2 regions of the Comamonas sp. NyZ500 genome follow, and region 1 is predicted to be linked to the other one. Evidence: riboswitches for the same ligand, from Rfam matches in the RefSeq annotation. Region 1 holds a riboswitch; the other holds the start of a gene.
The links. Region 1 has a riboswitch for glycine ahead of gcvT (glycine cleavage system aminomethyltransferase GcvT). Riboswitches for the same ligand answer to the same signal wherever they lie in the genome.
Positions count from the first base shown of each region.

Region 2: another riboswitch for glycine. It lies ahead of JAO85_RS22510 (trimeric intracellular cation channel family protein); the one in region 1 lies ahead of gcvT (glycine cleavage system aminomethyltransferase GcvT).

Region 1 is NZ_JAEIJE010000001.1:577,359-585,765, reverse strand. It holds gene JAO85_RS02600 (DHA2 family efflux MFS transporter permease subunit) at 1-58, shown strand, start outside; gene JAO85_RS02595 (hypothetical protein) at 128-457, opposite strand; gene JAO85_RS02590 (MBL fold metallo-hydrolase) at 608-1,690, shown strand; gene JAO85_RS02585 (energy transducer TonB) at 1,704-2,294, shown strand; glycine riboswitch at 2,383-2,493, shown strand; glycine riboswitch at 2,513-2,638, shown strand; gene gcvT (glycine cleavage system aminomethyltransferase GcvT) at 2,703-3,839, shown strand; gene gcvH (glycine cleavage system protein GcvH) at 3,962-4,336, shown strand; gene JAO85_RS02570 (MolR family transcriptional regulator) at 4,384-4,932, shown strand; gene gcvP (aminomethyl-transferring glycine dehydrogenase) at 5,023-7,926, shown strand; gene JAO85_RS02560 (PAS domain-containing sensor histidine kinase) at 8,169-8,407, shown strand, end outside.
Region 2 is NZ_JAEIJE010000023.1:12,585-20,991, reverse strand. It holds gene JAO85_RS22550 (aromatic/alkene monooxygenase hydroxylase subunit beta) at 1-409, opposite strand, end outside; gene JAO85_RS22545 (phenol hydroxylase subunit) at 451-642, opposite strand; gene JAO85_RS22540 (sigma-54-dependent Fis family transcriptional regulator) at 948-2,651, shown strand; gene JAO85_RS22535 (GntR family transcriptional regulator) at 2,656-3,408, shown strand; gene JAO85_RS22530 (hypothetical protein) at 3,720-3,914, shown strand; gene JAO85_RS22525 (hypothetical protein) at 3,984-4,142, opposite strand; gene JAO85_RS22520 (hypothetical protein) at 4,278-4,982, opposite strand; gene JAO85_RS25830 (hypothetical protein) at 5,244-5,366, opposite strand; glycine riboswitch at 6,127-6,219, shown strand; glycine riboswitch at 6,233-6,352, shown strand; gene JAO85_RS22510 (trimeric intracellular cation channel family protein) at 6,405-7,070, shown strand; gene mnmC (FAD-dependent 5-carboxymethylaminomethyl-2-thiouridine(34) oxidoreductase MnmC) at 7,232-8,407, shown strand, end outside.

The sequences.
Region 1 (8,407 bases):
CACCAAGCGCCCGGCCTCTGCCGCAGGAGCCTCCGACGCGGCCGCTGGCGCACACTGATTAACTTCAGACAAAATTGGCTGAAAATTCTTGAATCACAAGCGTTTTCAGCTATTTTTTTGATAGCCCCTAAGTACCATCAGCTTGCTTGTCCAGGCGTCGCAAAAACACCTGCAGCTCCTTGACGACCTGGGCATCGCCCTTGGTCTGGGCGCAGCTCAGCCCTTGCTGCCAGGCGGCGCGCGCGGCCTGTGCATCGCCCAGCGCCAGCTCCACCTTGCCCAATTGCTTCCAGGCGACGGAGTATTCGGCATCCAGTGCCGTGGCCTTACGCAGATGCTCGCGCGCCACGGCCATCTGCTCGTCGTCGGCATAGGCCTTGCCCAGGGTATAGCGCAGCAGCGCACCATCCTTGCCGGCCGCCAGCATGCTCTCCAAATTGTGAACCATGGGATTCATGTGCATTTGCTCCTCAGACAGCGAGTGTCGCATCCGCCCCGAGAAAGCAGCTGAATGGCCGTGCCTGTGTTACGGCCTCTTGCAAGCCGGCTCTTGCAGCGCTGCAAACCGTCCCAAACTGCGGCCAATGTCTCAATAAGGCGCCTGATCTTGTTTCGCAAACCAAGTCTCTCCACCTCCATCACCGACTACGAGGACTCGCCTCAGTATTCGGGCGGGCGTTTTCGCAACACGCATCCGCGTCCGGTCAACAGCCCCAAGCCAGATGCCGGGACGCTATGGAAGTTCTTCTTCAACAAGCCGACCGATTCCCAGCCGGGCAAGGCGCTGCCCATTTTGCCGCTGAGCACGACCGAGCTGAACCTCGCGCCCGAACGCAGCCTGTATCGCCTGGGCCATTCGACCTTGCTGATGAAGCTGCGCGGCGGCTGGTGGTTGACGGACCCCGTGTTTTCCGAGCGCGCCTCGCCGCTATCGTTTGCCGGCCCCAAGCGCTTTCATGCCCCGCCGATTGCCCTGGACGAGTTGCCTGCCTTGCGCGGCGTGCTGCTCTCGCATGACCACTACGACCATCTGGACCGCGCCACCATTCGCGTGCTCGCGCCCAAGGTGGGAGTTTTTCTCTGCCCCTTGGGAGTGGGAGACAGACTGGTGGCCTGGGGCGTGCCGGCCGACAAGATCGTGCAGCACGACTGGTGGCAGGGCAGCGAGGTCGACGGCCTGCGCTTCACGGCCACGCCGGCCCAGCATTTCTCGGGACGCAGCCTGCGCGACGGCAACCGCACGCTCTGGGCGTCCTGGACCATAGAAGATCGCCAGGCCGACAGGCCGCTGCGCGTCTTCTTCAGCGGCGATGGCGGCTACTTCGACGGTTTTGCCGAAATCGGCAGGCACTTCGGCCCCTTCGATGTCACGTTGATGGAGACCGGCGCCTACGACGCCCACTGGCCCTATGTCCATATGCATCCGGCGCAGACCGTGCAGGCACACCGGGATCTCGGCGGCCAATGGCTGCTGCCCATACACAACGGCACTTTCAACCTCGCCATGCATGCCTGGTGGGACCCCTTTGAGCAGATCCTGAATCTGGGCAGGCAGCACGGCATAGAGATCGCCACACCCATGATGGGCGAGCGCCTGGACCTGGATACCCCCCATGCCGGATCGCCCTGGTGGCGCGCCTGCGCCGAGGCCGACAGCAAGGGACTGGATCTGCGCCCCGCGCAACCCTGAAGGTGCAACCCGCATGGCCGACAATGTCCTCATGGACATTTCGCGCACCTCACACCTTGCCGCCGCCTGCGCCGCGTCTCTGACCGCCTTGCTGCTCGGAGCCTGCTCCCACCTCTTCGATGGCAGCCAGCCCAAGCAACCGCCGACTGCCGGCATCTCGAGCACAGTTTCCGGGCAGCCGGAGCCGACGCCGGCTCCGCCACTGGACACGCAGCACAGGCGGCCACAGAGCATGGAATGGCCTGCCTGGATCAAGGCAGACTGCACACCCCCCGCCCAGCTCGATCGGCAACCGCAGCCACGCCGCCATACCACGCCTTTCATCAGCGCCCACTGGTTTCCGAACGGGCTGGAGACCACGGTGGTCTTCCGCCTGGAAGTCACGGTCCAGGGCGAACTCGGCCGTGTGGCCTACCAGCCCGCCGATACCGATCCCCGCATCGTGAAGTCCATCATGCGCTCGCTCGAACGCTGGAAGTTCAAGCCCGGCATGCGCCAGGGCCAGCCCGTGACGTCCTGCTTCGAGCAGCCCTACCAACTGGTGTTTCCGCGCCAGGAGATCGATGTTCCTCGAACGCCCGCCATGAACACAGAACCGCAGTGAGACCGCAAGCTCAATTCCAGCGATCTGTGCTCGAAAACCCCAGAATCCATCCGATTCGGTGGTGCAAGCCCCTTGCCCACCGCTAGAATCGCCAAGGTCAGGAGAGAGTGCCTGCAGCTTGAAGCTGCCTCGCACCGCCGAAGGCGCAGACCCCCAACCCGGTGTCAAAACGCTCAGGCAAAAGGACTGACAAGCGCTGCAAGGTGTGCAAACCTGCAGCGTCCCTTGCTGGAGAGAGATGCAGGCCGTCATTTCGTATGTGCGCCGGCATCCACCGAAGGAGCAAACTGCCCGATGCAATGCGTGCAGTGAATCTCTCAGGTAAAGCGGACAGCAGGGCAAGCCCGCCACGCATGGCCCAGCCATGCATGGCCACTCATTTTGGTTTGACCACCGGAGCGCTTGCCTGTGACTGCTGCTGACACCTCTTCCGATCTGCGTTCCACACCGCTGTTTGCACTGCACCAGAAACTGGGTGCCCGCATGGTGCCGTTTGCCGGCTACGCCATGCCCGTGCAATACCCTCAAGGCCTGATGGCCGAGCATCTGCACACGCGCAAGGCTGCCGGCCTGTTCGATGTCTCGCACATGGGCCAGTTGCTGTTGCGCGGCCCCGATGCCGCCGCCGCGCTCGAATCGCTGATGCCCGTCGATGTCATGGACCTGGGCCTGCACAAGCAGCGCTACGGCCTGCTGCTCGATGAACAAGGCGGAATTCTCGACGACCTGATGTTCGTCAACCGCGGCGAAGATCTGTTCCTCATCGTCAACGGCGCCTGCAAAGAGGCCGATATCGCTCATATCCAGAGCCGCATCGCCAGCCGCTGCGAGGTCGTCCCATTGCCCGATCGCGCCCTGCTGGCCCTGCAAGGTCCGCAAGCTGCCACAGCCCTCTCGCGCCTGATTCCCGGTGTGACACAACTGGTCTTCATGACCGGCAACCACTTCGACTGGCAAGGCCATGCGCTCTACATCACGCGCAGCGGCTATACGGGCGAGGACGGCTTTGAAATCTCCCTGCCCGGCGAAGCTGCCGAAGCCTTTGCCGAAGCGCTGCTGGCACAGCCCGAGGTGGCCCCCATCGGTCTGGGCGCGCGCAACTCGCTGCGCCTAGAAGCCGGACTTTGCCTGTACGGCAACGACATCGACACCAGCACCACGCCGGTCGAAGCCGCGCTGAACTGGGCCATGCAGAAGGTTCGCCGCACCGGCGGCGAGCGCGAGGGCGGTTTTCCCGGTGCGGCCATCGTGCTGGAGCAATTGCAGAACCCTCAGTCGCTGCGCCGCAAGCGCGTGGGCCTGATCGCGCTGGAACGCATTCCCGTGCGCGAGCCCGCCGTGCTGGAAAACATGGATGGACAGCATATCGGCCACATCACCAGCGGCCTGCTCAGCCCCACGCTCAACCAGCCTGTGGCGCTGGCCTATGTCGAGCCCGACTATGCCGCCATCGATACGGAAATCTTCGCCATGGTGCGCGGCAAGCCCGTGCCCATGAAAGTGGTCGCCACGCCCTTCGTTCCCACCCGCTACTACCGCGGCTAGGTCTGCCGCCGCGCATGAGACGGGCCAGTTTGCCAAACAGCGGCCAGAACACCGCTAAAGTGCGAGCTGGACCTTTCTCAAACAACACCCGATTCCCCTGAATCCCCCATCTGGAGCCTTCCATGAGCATCAAGTATTCCAAAGAACACGAATGGATCAACGCCGCTGACACCAATGCCGCCATCGTCGGCATCACCGTACACGCACAGGATGCACTGGGCGATGTGGTGTTTGTGGACCTGCCTGCCGTGGGCTCCACCTTCAAGGCCGGCGATGTGGCTGGCGTGGTCGAGTCCGTCAAGGCCGCTGCCGATGTCTACATGCCCGTGACCGGCGAGATCGTCGAAGTCAACGAAGCCCTGCGCGACGACCCGTCGCTCGCCAACAGCGCCCCCCTGGCCGCTGGCTGGTTCTTCAAGGTCAAGATGAGCAATGTGGGCGAGCTCGAAGGCCTGATGGAAGAGACTGCCTACAACGACTTCGCCAAGGACAACTAAGCGTATCAACGGCCCTCGCATTGCGAAGGCCGTTTTTGCATGCAGCCATGAGCACCATTCTGTATTTCGACGATCCGGACGTCGGTCTCGCCCGCGAGACCAGCCACCCGACCTTTGCGCGCATCGCAGCCCAGGACTTCTATTACGACGGCGGTGACGACTTCAGCCCCTTCGGCAGCGATGATGGCAGCGACACACTGGCCGCTCTTCAAGAGTGGTACCAGGAGCAAACAGGCGGCAACGCCAAGGCCCTGCGCTTTTTGCAGCAGCAACTGAGCGACTGGGATCTGCCCGTGCCCGAGGGCATGCTGACTCATGACGATGCGGCCAAGGCCCAGTGGCTGGCCAGCGATGACATGAACCAGATCTATCTGCGCTCGGTCTGTCGCGCCCACGTGGCCACCGCCTTTGGTCAGCTCAAGATCACAGGCAGCATCGATGCCGATCTGCAACAGCAAGCCCTGCTTGCCCTGGCCTGCCAGCAATGGCTGAACACCGTGGCACGCAGCAAATATCCCGATTGGGAATATGCCGACCAGGAAAGCGAACGCCTGGCTCTGATGAACACCGCGCTGGAACAAGCCAGCGCTGCTTGAAGCACCGGCCGCATGCCTTCAGGCATACGGCATTCACGCATGCCTGGCATGCAAACCGTCAGTCACAGTATTTGAGAATAGGTCCCTCCCATGCTGATGTCGCCTCCCGCCCCCGTCGCTTCCCTGCAAGCGCTGGAAAACAGTCACGAATTCATCCCCCGTCATATAGGCCCGGATGCCGATGAGCAGCAACAAATGCTGGCCGCCATCGGCAAGCCCTCGCTGGACGCCTTGATTCGCGATGTGATGCCCGACTCCATCGCACGCGCCAGGCCCATGGATCTTCCGGCGCCGATTACCGAAGCCGCGGCGCTGGCCGAACTCAAGGCCATCGCCAGCAAGAATCAGGTGCTGAAGAGCTTTATCGGCCAGGGCTACTACGGCACGCACACGCCGGGCGTCATCCTGCGCAACATCTTCGAGAATCCAGCCTGGTATACGGCCTATACCCCCTACCAGGCAGAAATCTCACAAGGCCGCATGGAGGCGCTGGTCAACTTCCAGACCATGGTGACCGACCTGACCGGTATGCCTATCGCCAATGCCTCGATGCTGGACGAAGCCACGGCCGCCGCCGAGGCCATGACGCTGGCCAGGCGCTCTGTCAAATCCAGAAGCCATCGCATCGTGCTCGCCGGCGATCTGCACCCACAGACGATTGAAGTCATCGAGACCCGTGCCCGGCCGATCGGCATCGAAGTGGTGATCGCCAACAGCCAGCAAGAGTGGGAGGCCGCGCTGGCAGGAGATCTGTTTGCTGCCGTCATCCAGTACCCCGCGTCCAGCGGCTGGATCGTGGACTGGAAGGCCGATGTGCAAGCCATTCACGCCAAGCAGGCCGCCGCCATCGTGGCCACCGACCTGCTGGCTCTGACCCTGCTGACACCGCCCGGCGAATGGGATGCCGATATTGTCGTGGGCAACAGCCAGCGCTTCGGCATGCCCATGGGCGCAGGCGGCCCGCACGCAGCCTTCATGGCCTGCCGCGACGAATACAAGCGCAGCCTGCCCGGCCGTCTGGTGGGTGTCAGCGTCGATGCGCATGGCAAGCCCGCCTACCGCCTCGCGCTGCAGACGCGCGAACAACATATCCGCCGCGAGAAAGCGACATCCAATATCTGTACGGCCCAGGTCCTGCCGGCAGTGATTGCCAGCATGTATGCCGTCTACCACGGCCCCCAGGGGTTGAGGCGCATTGCCCAGCGTGTGGCACGCTTCACAGCGATTCTGAGCCGTGGCCTGGCCCAGTTGGGCTTCAGCGCCCATCACCACGACACAGCCTTCGACACCGTGAGCCTGCACACCCGGGAGGCCACCGACGCCCTGGCGGCTCGCGCCGTCTCCCGAGGCGTCAACCTGCGCAAAGCCTGGGATGAATATCTCTGCATCAGCCTGGACGAAACCACGACCCGGGCCGATGTCGAGCTGCTCTGGAGCATCTTTGCCCAGGAGGGCCAGGCCCTGCCCACCATCGAAGCCATGGACGAAGGCCCGACCTCGCTGATCCCCGAATCCCTGCAGCGCAGCACGGCCTATCTGACCCACCCGGTCTTCAACACCCACCACTCCGAAACCGCCATGCTGCGCTATATACGCAGCCTCAGCGACAAGGACCTGGCGCTGGACCGCAGCATGATCCCGCTGGGCAGTTGCACCATGAAGCTCAATGCCACCAGCGAGATGATTCCCATCACCTGGCCAGAGTTCGCCGACATCCACCCGTTTGCGCCCGCCAACCAGCTGCAAGGCTATGCCGAGCTGGACCGGCAACTGCGCGACTGGCTGTGCCAGGCCACGGGCTACGCGGGCATCAGCCTGCAGCCCAATGCAGGCAGCCAGGGCGAATACGCAGGTCTGCTGGCCATCAAGGCCTTCCATGAATCACGCGGCGAGGCACACCGCAATATCTGCCTGATTCCCAGCAGCGCCCACGGCACCAACCCGGCCAGCGCGCAAATGGTGGGCCTGCAGGTCGTGGTCACCAAGTGTGATGACAACGGCAACGTGGACATGGCGGATCTGAAGCTGGCCTGCGAGAAGCACAGCGCCAATCTGGCCTGCATCATGATCACCTACCCCAGCACGCACGGCGTGTTCGAGACCGAGGTCAAGGAGCTGTGCCAGCTGGTGCACAGCCATGGCGGCCGCGTCTATGTGGACGGCGCCAATATGAACGCCCTGGTAGGTCTTGCCGCACCCGGCGAGTTCGGCGGCGATGTCAGCCACCTGAACTTGCACAAGACCTTCTGCATTCCTCACGGCGGCGGCGGCCCCGGCGTCGGCCCCGTGTGCGTGGTCGAGGATCTGGTGCCCTTTCTGCCGGGGCATGCCACCGCAGGCGACGCCCGCCGGGTGGGAGCTGTCAGCGCAGCCCCTCTAGGCAATGCAGCCGTGCTGCCTATCAGCTGGATGTATATCCGCATGATGGGCGAGCCGGGCCTGAAGCTGGCGACCGAGACCGCCATCCTCAACGCCAACTACATCAGCGCGCGGCTCAAGGAGCACTTCCCCACGCTGTATGCGGGCGAGTATGGTCACGTGGCCCATGAGTGCATCGTGGATCTGCGCCACTTCAAGGACAGCTGCGGCGTGATGGCCGAGGACGTGGCCAAGCGCCTGATCGACTACGGCTTCCACGCACCGACGCTGTCCTTTCCCGTGCCCAACACGCTGATGGTGGAGCCGACCGAGAGTGAAAGCCTGTCTGAGCTGGACCGCTTCATCGAAGCCATGATCGCCATCCGTGCCGAGATTGCCGAAGTGGAGGCCGGCAGACTGTCCAGGGATGACAACCCGCTCAAGAACGCGCCCCATACGGCAGAGGCCTTGCTGGCCGCAGACTGGCAACATGGCTACAGCCGCGAAACCGCCGCCTATCCCGTGCCTGCCCTGCGCCGCGCCAAGTATTGGAGCCCCGTGGGCCGCGTGGACAACGTCTATGGTGACCGCAATCTGTTTTGCAGCTGCGTGCCCATGGACGCTTACGAAGACTGATAGCCAGGGTCTCCCCCAAGCCAGTGCGCTCCGCCGCACTGGCTTTTTTATGCTCAATCAATGTCGAACACCAGCCCGCCCGTTACTGTTCGCCGGCAGTGAATGCATTCACGACATCAATGCAATCGGCGTTGCTGCCGCCAAACCGAGCATCGAGTTGCCTGAATACCGGTTGACTGCCCGCCTTTTTCAAGGGCAGGTGCAGGGACCGGCTTACACTGCCGAGGTCTTCTGCCTGTCTCATGAGCTCCTCTGAACCCACTCCCCCTCCCTTGCTGCCTGTCATTGATGGCGGCCTGCCTCTGCATGCCCTGCTGGCCCCCGGTGCTGCGCCGCTGGGCCTGAGCGCCAACACCCAGCCATTGGTGCCGGAGGATGAAGACCCGCTGCAGGCCCTGGTGGCGGAGTTGCGCAACTACCAGCACGAGCTGGAGCTGCAAAACGAGGTACTCAATTACAGCCAGGCCGTAGCCGAGAGCGC
Region 2 (8,407 bases), on a different contig from region 1:
TGTTCATATTGCCGCCCCAGGCCACATGACGCAGCGGCATCAATACATCGCAGGCCTTGGCGCGCAGGGCATCGGACATCTTGCCGGCCAGGTTGCGCGACTCCACAAACTGGTAGTTGGCTTCCACGGCCTCCTGCTGCTTGGCACGGGTCATGGTCCAGGTGGCGTAGTAGTACTGACGTGGATCGCGCAGCGCGTTCCAGTCGGCCATGCGGATCGCCGTGCGGCCGGTGTCGAACAGCTCGAACTCAGGCTCCCACAGCGGCCGGTAATGGAAATGATGTGTGGGCTGCACGCCCAGCGTGGCCTCCAGATAGCGCGACGCGGGCTTGTCTCCCGTGTAAGCTGCCACGCGGGCAAAGGTATGGCGCAGCGGCTGTATCTCGCGCGCCGAAAGCTCGATGTTCATGGGCTTGTCTCCTGTGTTGTCGTGGGATGCGTGAGTGATGGTCAGAGCAGCCTGGCTTTCTGGACCTGGCAGAAGGCCTCGAAGTCGGCCTCTGTCATGGCCAGCTCCACCGTGAGTTCGGGCCAGCCCACGGAGAACTCAAAGTCCACAAAACCGTTGGCACGCTTTTGCAGCACGCGCACCGAGCGGCGCGTGAGATCGCAGGCGGGAAGATCGAGAGTGCTTGTTTCCATGAGGGGCTCCTGGCGGGTCTGTGGCTTTTGCAATTGCACAGCCCGTGCCAGTTCATGGAAATATCGATAAATCAAGGGTTACTCCCTAAATTTATGCGTGTTTGAGCAAGCTGGGGAGCAGTGATTCCAGGGCAAACCCTAGGACGGCATCCACAGTGCTTCAGTTCCTACTGCGCTGCAGCATGACCAAATGATCAAGCACCCCAAGCAAAGGTGCGCAATTCATCAATTACGCCAGCAGTTCAAGGCCGGGGATGCGGGTCAATCCCGTAGCCAGAATTCGATGTTTTATCGATAGTTTTCTCATGCCCCACACTCCTCCCGCCTTACCCTCCGATGCCGATTTGCGCAGCCAGGTCCGCTTCTCCACCGAAGACGGACTGATCTGGCTCTCGGGCCAGCGCATGTTGCTGCTGCATCTGGCCTCTCTTCACGCCCTGCGCCGCGAAATGATGAACACCATGGGCCCCGATCACACGCGGCGCCTGCTGCTGCGTGCCGGCTATGCCGCAGGTGAGCGCGATGCGTTGCTGGCACGCCAGATAAGGCCCACAGCCAGCCTGTTCGAGATGTTTGCCGTAGGTCCCCAGCTGCACCGGCTGGAGGGTGCGGTGCGCGCCACGCCGGAAATCTTTGAGGCCGATGAGCAGGCGGGCCACTTTCAATGCGTGGTGCGCTGGGAACACAGCTGGGAAGCGGAAATCCATTTGCGCGAATGGGGCCCCCAGGACCAGCCCTCGTGCTGGATGCTGCTGGGTTATGCCTCGGGTTACTCCAGCGCGTTCTTCCGTCGCCCGGTGTTTTTCAAGGAAATGCAGTGCTCCACCTGTGGCCACGCACACTGCCTGATAGAGGGCCGGTTTCAACATGAGTGGCCCGATGGCGAACAGATCGCACGCGACTACGACCCCGACTCCATGCTGGTACGCCTGGATGAGCTGCAGTCTCAGGTCGAGGCCTTGCGCACCGGCCTGGCCCCTTGCGACAGCCAGGGCCCGTTGCTGGGCCATTCACGTGCCTTTCAGGCCGCGCTGGAGTTGCTGTCCAAGGCAGCTCCCACCCAGGTTACGGTGTTGCTCACGGGCGAGACCGGCGTGGGCAAGGAACGCTTTGCGCGCGCCCTTCATGCCATGAGCCCGCGTGCCGACAAACCCTTTGTGGCAGTGAACTGCGCGGCCCTGCCCGCCGACCTGATAGAGAGCGAGCTGTTCGGCGCCGAAAAAGGCGCCTTCACCGGCGCCACAGCCACGCGCATAGGGCGCTTTGAACGCGCCCATGGCGGCACACTGATGCTGGACGAGCTGGGCGAGCTACCCCTGGCCGCCCAGGCCAAGCTGCTGCGCGTGCTGCAAAGCGGCGAGGTGGAACGCCTGGGCGGCCACCGCAGCACCCAGGTCGATGTACGCGTGATCGCCGCCACCAATGTGGACCTGGAGAAAGCCGTGGAACAGGGGCGCTTTCGGCGCGACCTGCTCTACCGCCTCAACGTCTACCCCATACGCATCCCTGCGCTGCGCGAGCGCGTGGACGATATCGAGCTGCTAGCCATGCATTTGCTGCAGAAATACTCGGCCTTGCACGGCAAGCCGGCCCCGGGCTTCAGTGACCGGGCGCTGACCGCGCTGCGCGGCCACAGCTGGCCCGGCAATGTGCGCGAGCTGGAGAACCTGGTGGAACGCGGCCTCATCCTCACGCCGACCGGCGAACCCATCGATGTGGCTTGCCTGTTCCCCCAATGGAGCGATAACGGCCAAAGTACCATAGACGACCAAGGCCATCTGGCCCAGGCCTGCGGCACAGATGGCGATCTGCATACGGCCAGTGTCTACGACAGCATGCAGCACCAGGGGCTTTCGCTGGACGCCCTGGAAGACGGGCTGCTGCAAGAAGCCGTGCGCCGCGCCAGCGGCAATCTGGCCGCAGCGGCCCGCGCCCTGGGCATGACCCGCCCCCAACTCAGCTACCGGCTCTCACGCATCCGCGAACGCACAACAGGTACCGAGGAGTAAACGCTTGGCCAAGAAATCCTTTATGCAATGCCTGGCCCTGCCCGAGGTTGAATCCAGCGGCGGCGAGGCATCGCGCACCCTGACCGAGCAAACCTATGCCCGGCTGCGCACCGACATTGTCGAAGGCCGCCTGCTGCCTGGCAGCAAGCTGCGCATAGAGCATCTGCGCCAGGCTTACGAGGTCGGTGCAGGCACCTTGCGGGAGGCGTTGACGCGCCTGGTCAGTGATGCCCTGGTCACAACCGAAGGCCAGCGCGGCTTTCGCGTCTCCACCATCGCCATGGACGACCTGCAGGACATCACCCGCCTGCGGGTACATATCGAAACCCATGCACTGCGTGAATCCATACGCCATGGCGACGCGGCCTGGCGGTCCCAGTTGCAGGCCAGCTATGACGAGCTCTCGGCAGCCGAGCAACCGCTGTCCAGCGACAACCGCCGCCAGTGGGAGGCCTTGAACCTGCGCTTTCACGAGACCCTGCTCTCCGGCTATGCATCCCCTTGGACATTGAAGGTGCTACGCCTGCTGGCGCGCCATAGCGAGCGCTACCGCTGCTACGCCATGGAGCAGCCCGCGCTCACCCGCGATGTGCATGCCGAGCACCAGGAGATCTTCGAGCTCGCCATGGCTGGCCACGAGGCCCGCGCGGCCCTGGCCCTGGAAGCCCATATTTGCACCACCCCCCATCTGCTGCTGCAGGCCATGCGGGAAGGCAAACTGGTGTTGCCTGGCATCCGGCCGGAAGGGGAGGTATGAACTGCAGCACAGTTTTATCATTTTGATATCCGTCTGTGCTGGATAGGAAAGTGCCAGAGGATAGACAGGGTATGTCTACCTGTCTAAGAGCAGTCCATCACTCGATTGCCGTTGCCATTCAGGCCACTGACCACGAATAACTCCGTAGGCCAGCATTCGTCAGAGGCTTGCATGAATCAAGCCGACTTCCGCTTTTGGCCGGGACGCGACCGTCTCAGAACGAATACGAAAGGACTTTCCTAGTTCTGCGCTGATGCCCAATGATCAGCATGGATGCTCGAAAGTCCCATCGGATTCAACTGGAGAATGCCATGACTGAGCTGACCGATGGGCCCATCGTGCGAGTGGGCGTCGATCTTTCCAGGCGGTTCTACCAAGTGCAAGCGGTGGATCAGTGGGGCCACCTGGTACTTGCTAAATCCCTATCTCCCGAGCGCTTTTATGCATGGTGCGCCATTAAGCGCGTCGGCCATACCAATCAGCTTAATGAGCGCATCTTGATCTGAGCTGTTGAACCTGATTTGGTCCTTGTACCACCCAAAAAAGGGCTCGCCCTTCCATTCGATAAGATGGAATCACTTTGCTTCACCCTCAAGCTTCATGTCGATGTAGTCCATTGACCAGGCAAGTTCGGCGTCAGATAAGAGCAATGCATCAACATCTTCCTTGGTGACTGGGGCATCGGTGGCATCCAACCAATTGCTAGTTCTAACCAAGTGCAAGTCGTAAGCCATGACGGAATGCTCTCTAGAGCTGCTGTGTCGTGGATTGACGGTTAGGTTGTACTTTGGGCTACCGACAAGGTCGGCTGGCTAAAAAATCGCCCAGGCTCACTGCACGCAGCGAAGACACTACCCCGTTCAAGTACTTCACCGTGTCTTCAGCAAAGGCATCAATGCAGAGGTAATTGCTTGCGCCTGCTCCGAGGTCAGTGGGTCGTACGAGACAACAATATAGGCGCCCTCCTCAAGTACATCCGCACGGGCGACGTGGTCGCTGAGTATGCCCACCACCTGCTCTGGCGTAAGTCCGAAGTAGTTGCTGCACTGTTCTCTGGCCCAGTAGTTCACTTGCCTGATGTGAAGGCACTCTTGTCTACGTGGACCGGATTGAGCCCGGACTTGCATACGCTCTTCATCACTTGATCTCCAGAATTCGTCTTCCTCTTCAGCCAGCACATCCATGTCCTCCACCGCAGCGAAGAACGCACCAAAGCTGCGTATGTAGAGGGGGATCACCTGATCGAAAACATACTTCAGGTCGGCTCCATTTTTCGCGGAATTGAATTCGACAGTCATGTAGTCTTCAAGGCATGGAAGCGCCTCTGAATTTCGCCGATACCTCCGGCTTAAAAGTCCAATTTCAAGGCCACTGACCTCCTCGTGAAGTCGATAGCTCACTTCATGGATAGGCCAATCGGGCCGGTCTTCAAATGTGATGACATCCACATTCGCCAGCCCCCAAGGTGCAGGAAGCAAAGACAAACTCTGGCATAGCTTTGCGTAGATTTCAGCAGGACTTTCGTCAAAATCGAATACTCTGCAAACCCTGACAACGTTGGACGTATTTTTCATTTTCTCCGCTGCCGGACATTCATTCCGCTCGGACAGACCGAGTGGACTCCGAAATTCAATCTACGCTTTTCTGCCGCGCTTTTTTGCTCTGGCATCTGCAGGCAAGTACCGCTCGGCATACACACCATTTGGGTTCAGCACGGTCGCGGAACGATTCATGCGATGCCTTCTCCGAATTCGGATCGCTGAATCGGAAGGGGCGGAACGAAAACCTGCACTCTCAGGACGCCTCGAATGAGCCAATGCACGTTCCAGCCCAGATTACCACTGGGGGGCGTTGTTGCACAAATTGCCGGCTAAGGTGAGGTCCTGCGGCGCGGCGAGGATGCGCGTGGTGACGAAGCCGCGAACGACGACTGCGTTCTGCACGCGCGCCATGACCATGTTGATGCCGCCGGTGCCGAGGCAGCGCCCCGTGGCGGGGTCATTGCCGGGGTCGGCCGCTCCGCTTTCAGGGACCAGAAGAATCTGTAGGCGTCTTCGCCATCAAGCCAGATGCGTTCAATCGGGAAGCATGGCGTTTCTTCCGGTGGAAGCCGGTCCGGCGGCGGAGCCTGCGCCGGCTGCAACCGCACATCGGTCGCTGTCTCCTGCTTCTCGCGCAGTATCCGCTCACGCTCTTGCTGGCGCAGCAGCTCCTGCGCGGCGTTCTCCTGTTCGGCACTGTTTTTCGTTTGTGCGGACGCCGGCACCATCAGCGCCAGCAGGCCGAACAAGGCCCAACGCGCCTGTCGAAGCCAATCTCCCATCCCATCTCCTTTTGCAAGCGTGTGGAGACACGCTGCGGCCCTGCACGAACGCCGGGGTTCGCCGTGACCGTTTGATCTGAAGTGGATAAGGATAGGAACGGACTCGATCGAACGGCATAAGAAGATTCTTAAAAATGGCCGTGGGGATGCGCCGGTCAGCACAGTGCTGGCCAAACGAAGCGCAATGGTCTTCGTTCTGACGAGCTTTGCGCTTTTTGGCCTTTGATGTCGTGCGTATGAGTTTTTCACGGCGGGCGGCTTCACAGACGAAGACGCGGGCTTGTGCGAGCCATGGCGGGTTCAGACCGGCCTTCCGCTCCCCCAGCCGGCAGCCGCAGAACCACACCAATACAGGTATTAACCCGAATAGAGTCGCTGAAACTGGCTAAAATCGCGCCCATCCCGCGGGAGAGCGGAGCCTTTCAAGGGTTCCCGCCGAAGGCGCAAACTCCCATAATCGCTCAGGCAATAAGTACCGCAGGTGGGTCTGACAGGACCCGGATATCGCCAACTGGAGAGCAGCCCGCAACCACAAGTCTGCAGGGCTCACCGAAGGGGCAAGCATGTCCACCGCGAAGGTGCTCATGCGCAACTCTCAGGTAAAAGGACAGCGGGAGAGGCAAGCCGGACACTCCCGCCGATGTGAGTGGCTGGTCTATTTTCAAGTGCCTTCATGCTTCCTTCCGTCTCTTTGCTGGACTCGTTCCAGGCCTCCAACTTCACCGTCATGCTGGTCATCTATCTGGTGGCCATTACCGCCGAAGCCATGTCCGGCGCACTCGCCGCAGGCAGGCGCAATATGGATATCTTCGGCGTCGTCGTCATCGCCTTTGTCACAGCCCTGGGAGGCGGCACCATCCGCGACATGGTGCTGGGCCACTACCCCATCGGCTGGACCCAGCACCCTGAATATGTGTATCTGGTCATCAGCTTCGGTCTGCTGACCACCGTGATTGCACGCCATATGCACAGGCTCAAGCAGGTGTTTCTGCTGCTGGACGCCATGGGCCTGATCGCCTTTTCGCTGATCGGCTGCAATACCGCGCTGGAGTTGGGCTACCCCACCATCGTCATCATCATGGCCGGCATGATTACCGGCATCAGCGGCGGCATCTTGCGCGATGTGCTCTGCAACCAGGTCCCCGTGGTGTTCCGCCGCGAGCTGTATGCCAGCGTGTCGCTGTCGGTATGCCTGATGTTCCTGGGCCTGCGCTATCTGGATGTCAGCCCCAATATCAGCACCATCGTGTGTTTTGCCGGCGGCCTGGCCTTCCGTCTGGCCGCCATTCGTTTCAAATGGCGTCTGCCGGTTTTTTCGTACCAGCAGCGCTGGGAGTGATCGAGACTCCCCTGTGGCGCTGCGCGCCTCCCCCTCTCTTGCTAAGCAGGAGGGGGACGCAGCCATCGCTGCGGGGCGGCCCTTGCTTGGCTGCTCTGAACTAGACTGCGCCATGCATTACCCATGTAGTTTCACTTTCCATGTCTGAACCGATCACATGGATGCCGGATGGCACCCCCTATAGTTCCAGATTCGGCGATCGCTATCACAGCGAGTTCGGCGGCCTCGACCAGGCCCGCCAGGTTTTTCTCGGTGGCTGCGATCTGCCAGTTGCCTGGGCCGATGCAGCGCAGTGGCGCATTCTGGAAACCGGCTTTGGCTTCGGCCTGAATTTCCTGGTCACCTGGGCGGCATGGAAGGCCGATCCCAGACGCCCGCGCATTCTGCATTTTGTCTCGGTGGAGGCCTACCCTGTCTCGCGCGAGGATCTGCTCGCGTTTTTGCCGGCCGATGAGGTACTGCGCGCGCTTGGCGAACAACTGGCCGAGCAATGGTGGGGACTGCTGCCCGGCGTGCATCGCCTTTCCTTTGATGACGGCCAGGTGCTGCTGACGCTCTATATAGGCGATGCCAGGACCATGCTGCGCAAACAGCAGATGACGGCGGACAGCGTATATCTGGATGGCTTCTCTCCCCAGCTCAACCCCGAGATGTGGGATGAAGATGCCATGAAGAACATTGCCCGCCATTGCCGCCGGGGCACGCAGCTTGCCACCTGGTGCGTGGCCGGCCATGTGCGCCTGGCGCTCAAGGCTCAGGGTTTTGAAGTCAAGAAGCGCGCTGGCGTGCCGCCCAAGCGCCATAACCTGCATGCAGCCTACAACCCGGCCTGGGAGCCACGCCATCGCCCTGACGGCCTGCCTGCACCCATGGGCCAGGCCGGCCGCTGCCTGGTGCTGGGTGCAGGCCTGGCTGGTGCCGCCGCTGCCGCCAGCCTGGCAAGACGCGGCTGGGAAGTGACGGTGCTGGATGCTGCGGCCGAGCCTGCGGCAGGAGCATCAGGCCTGCCAGCCGGCTTGTTTTGCCCGCATATTTCGCCCGATGACAGTGTTCTATCGCGCCTGTCCAGAAGCGGCGTACGCACAACGCTACAAAATCTGCAGCAACTGAGCCAAGCGCAAAAGTTGCATCCAGCCCAGGACTGGGCCCATGGCGGCGTGCTGGAGCATGACCTGAACGAGCCCTCCCATCTGCCCAGGTCATGGCTGCAACCCGGCAGCGAGACCAGCCCCTGGGGCCTGCACTGGAGTGCGCCTGCGCAGCTGGCTCAGCTGGCTGCGGCAAAGCTGCCTGCAGACAGCCACGCTGTCTGGCATGAGCAGGCTGGCTGGGTACGC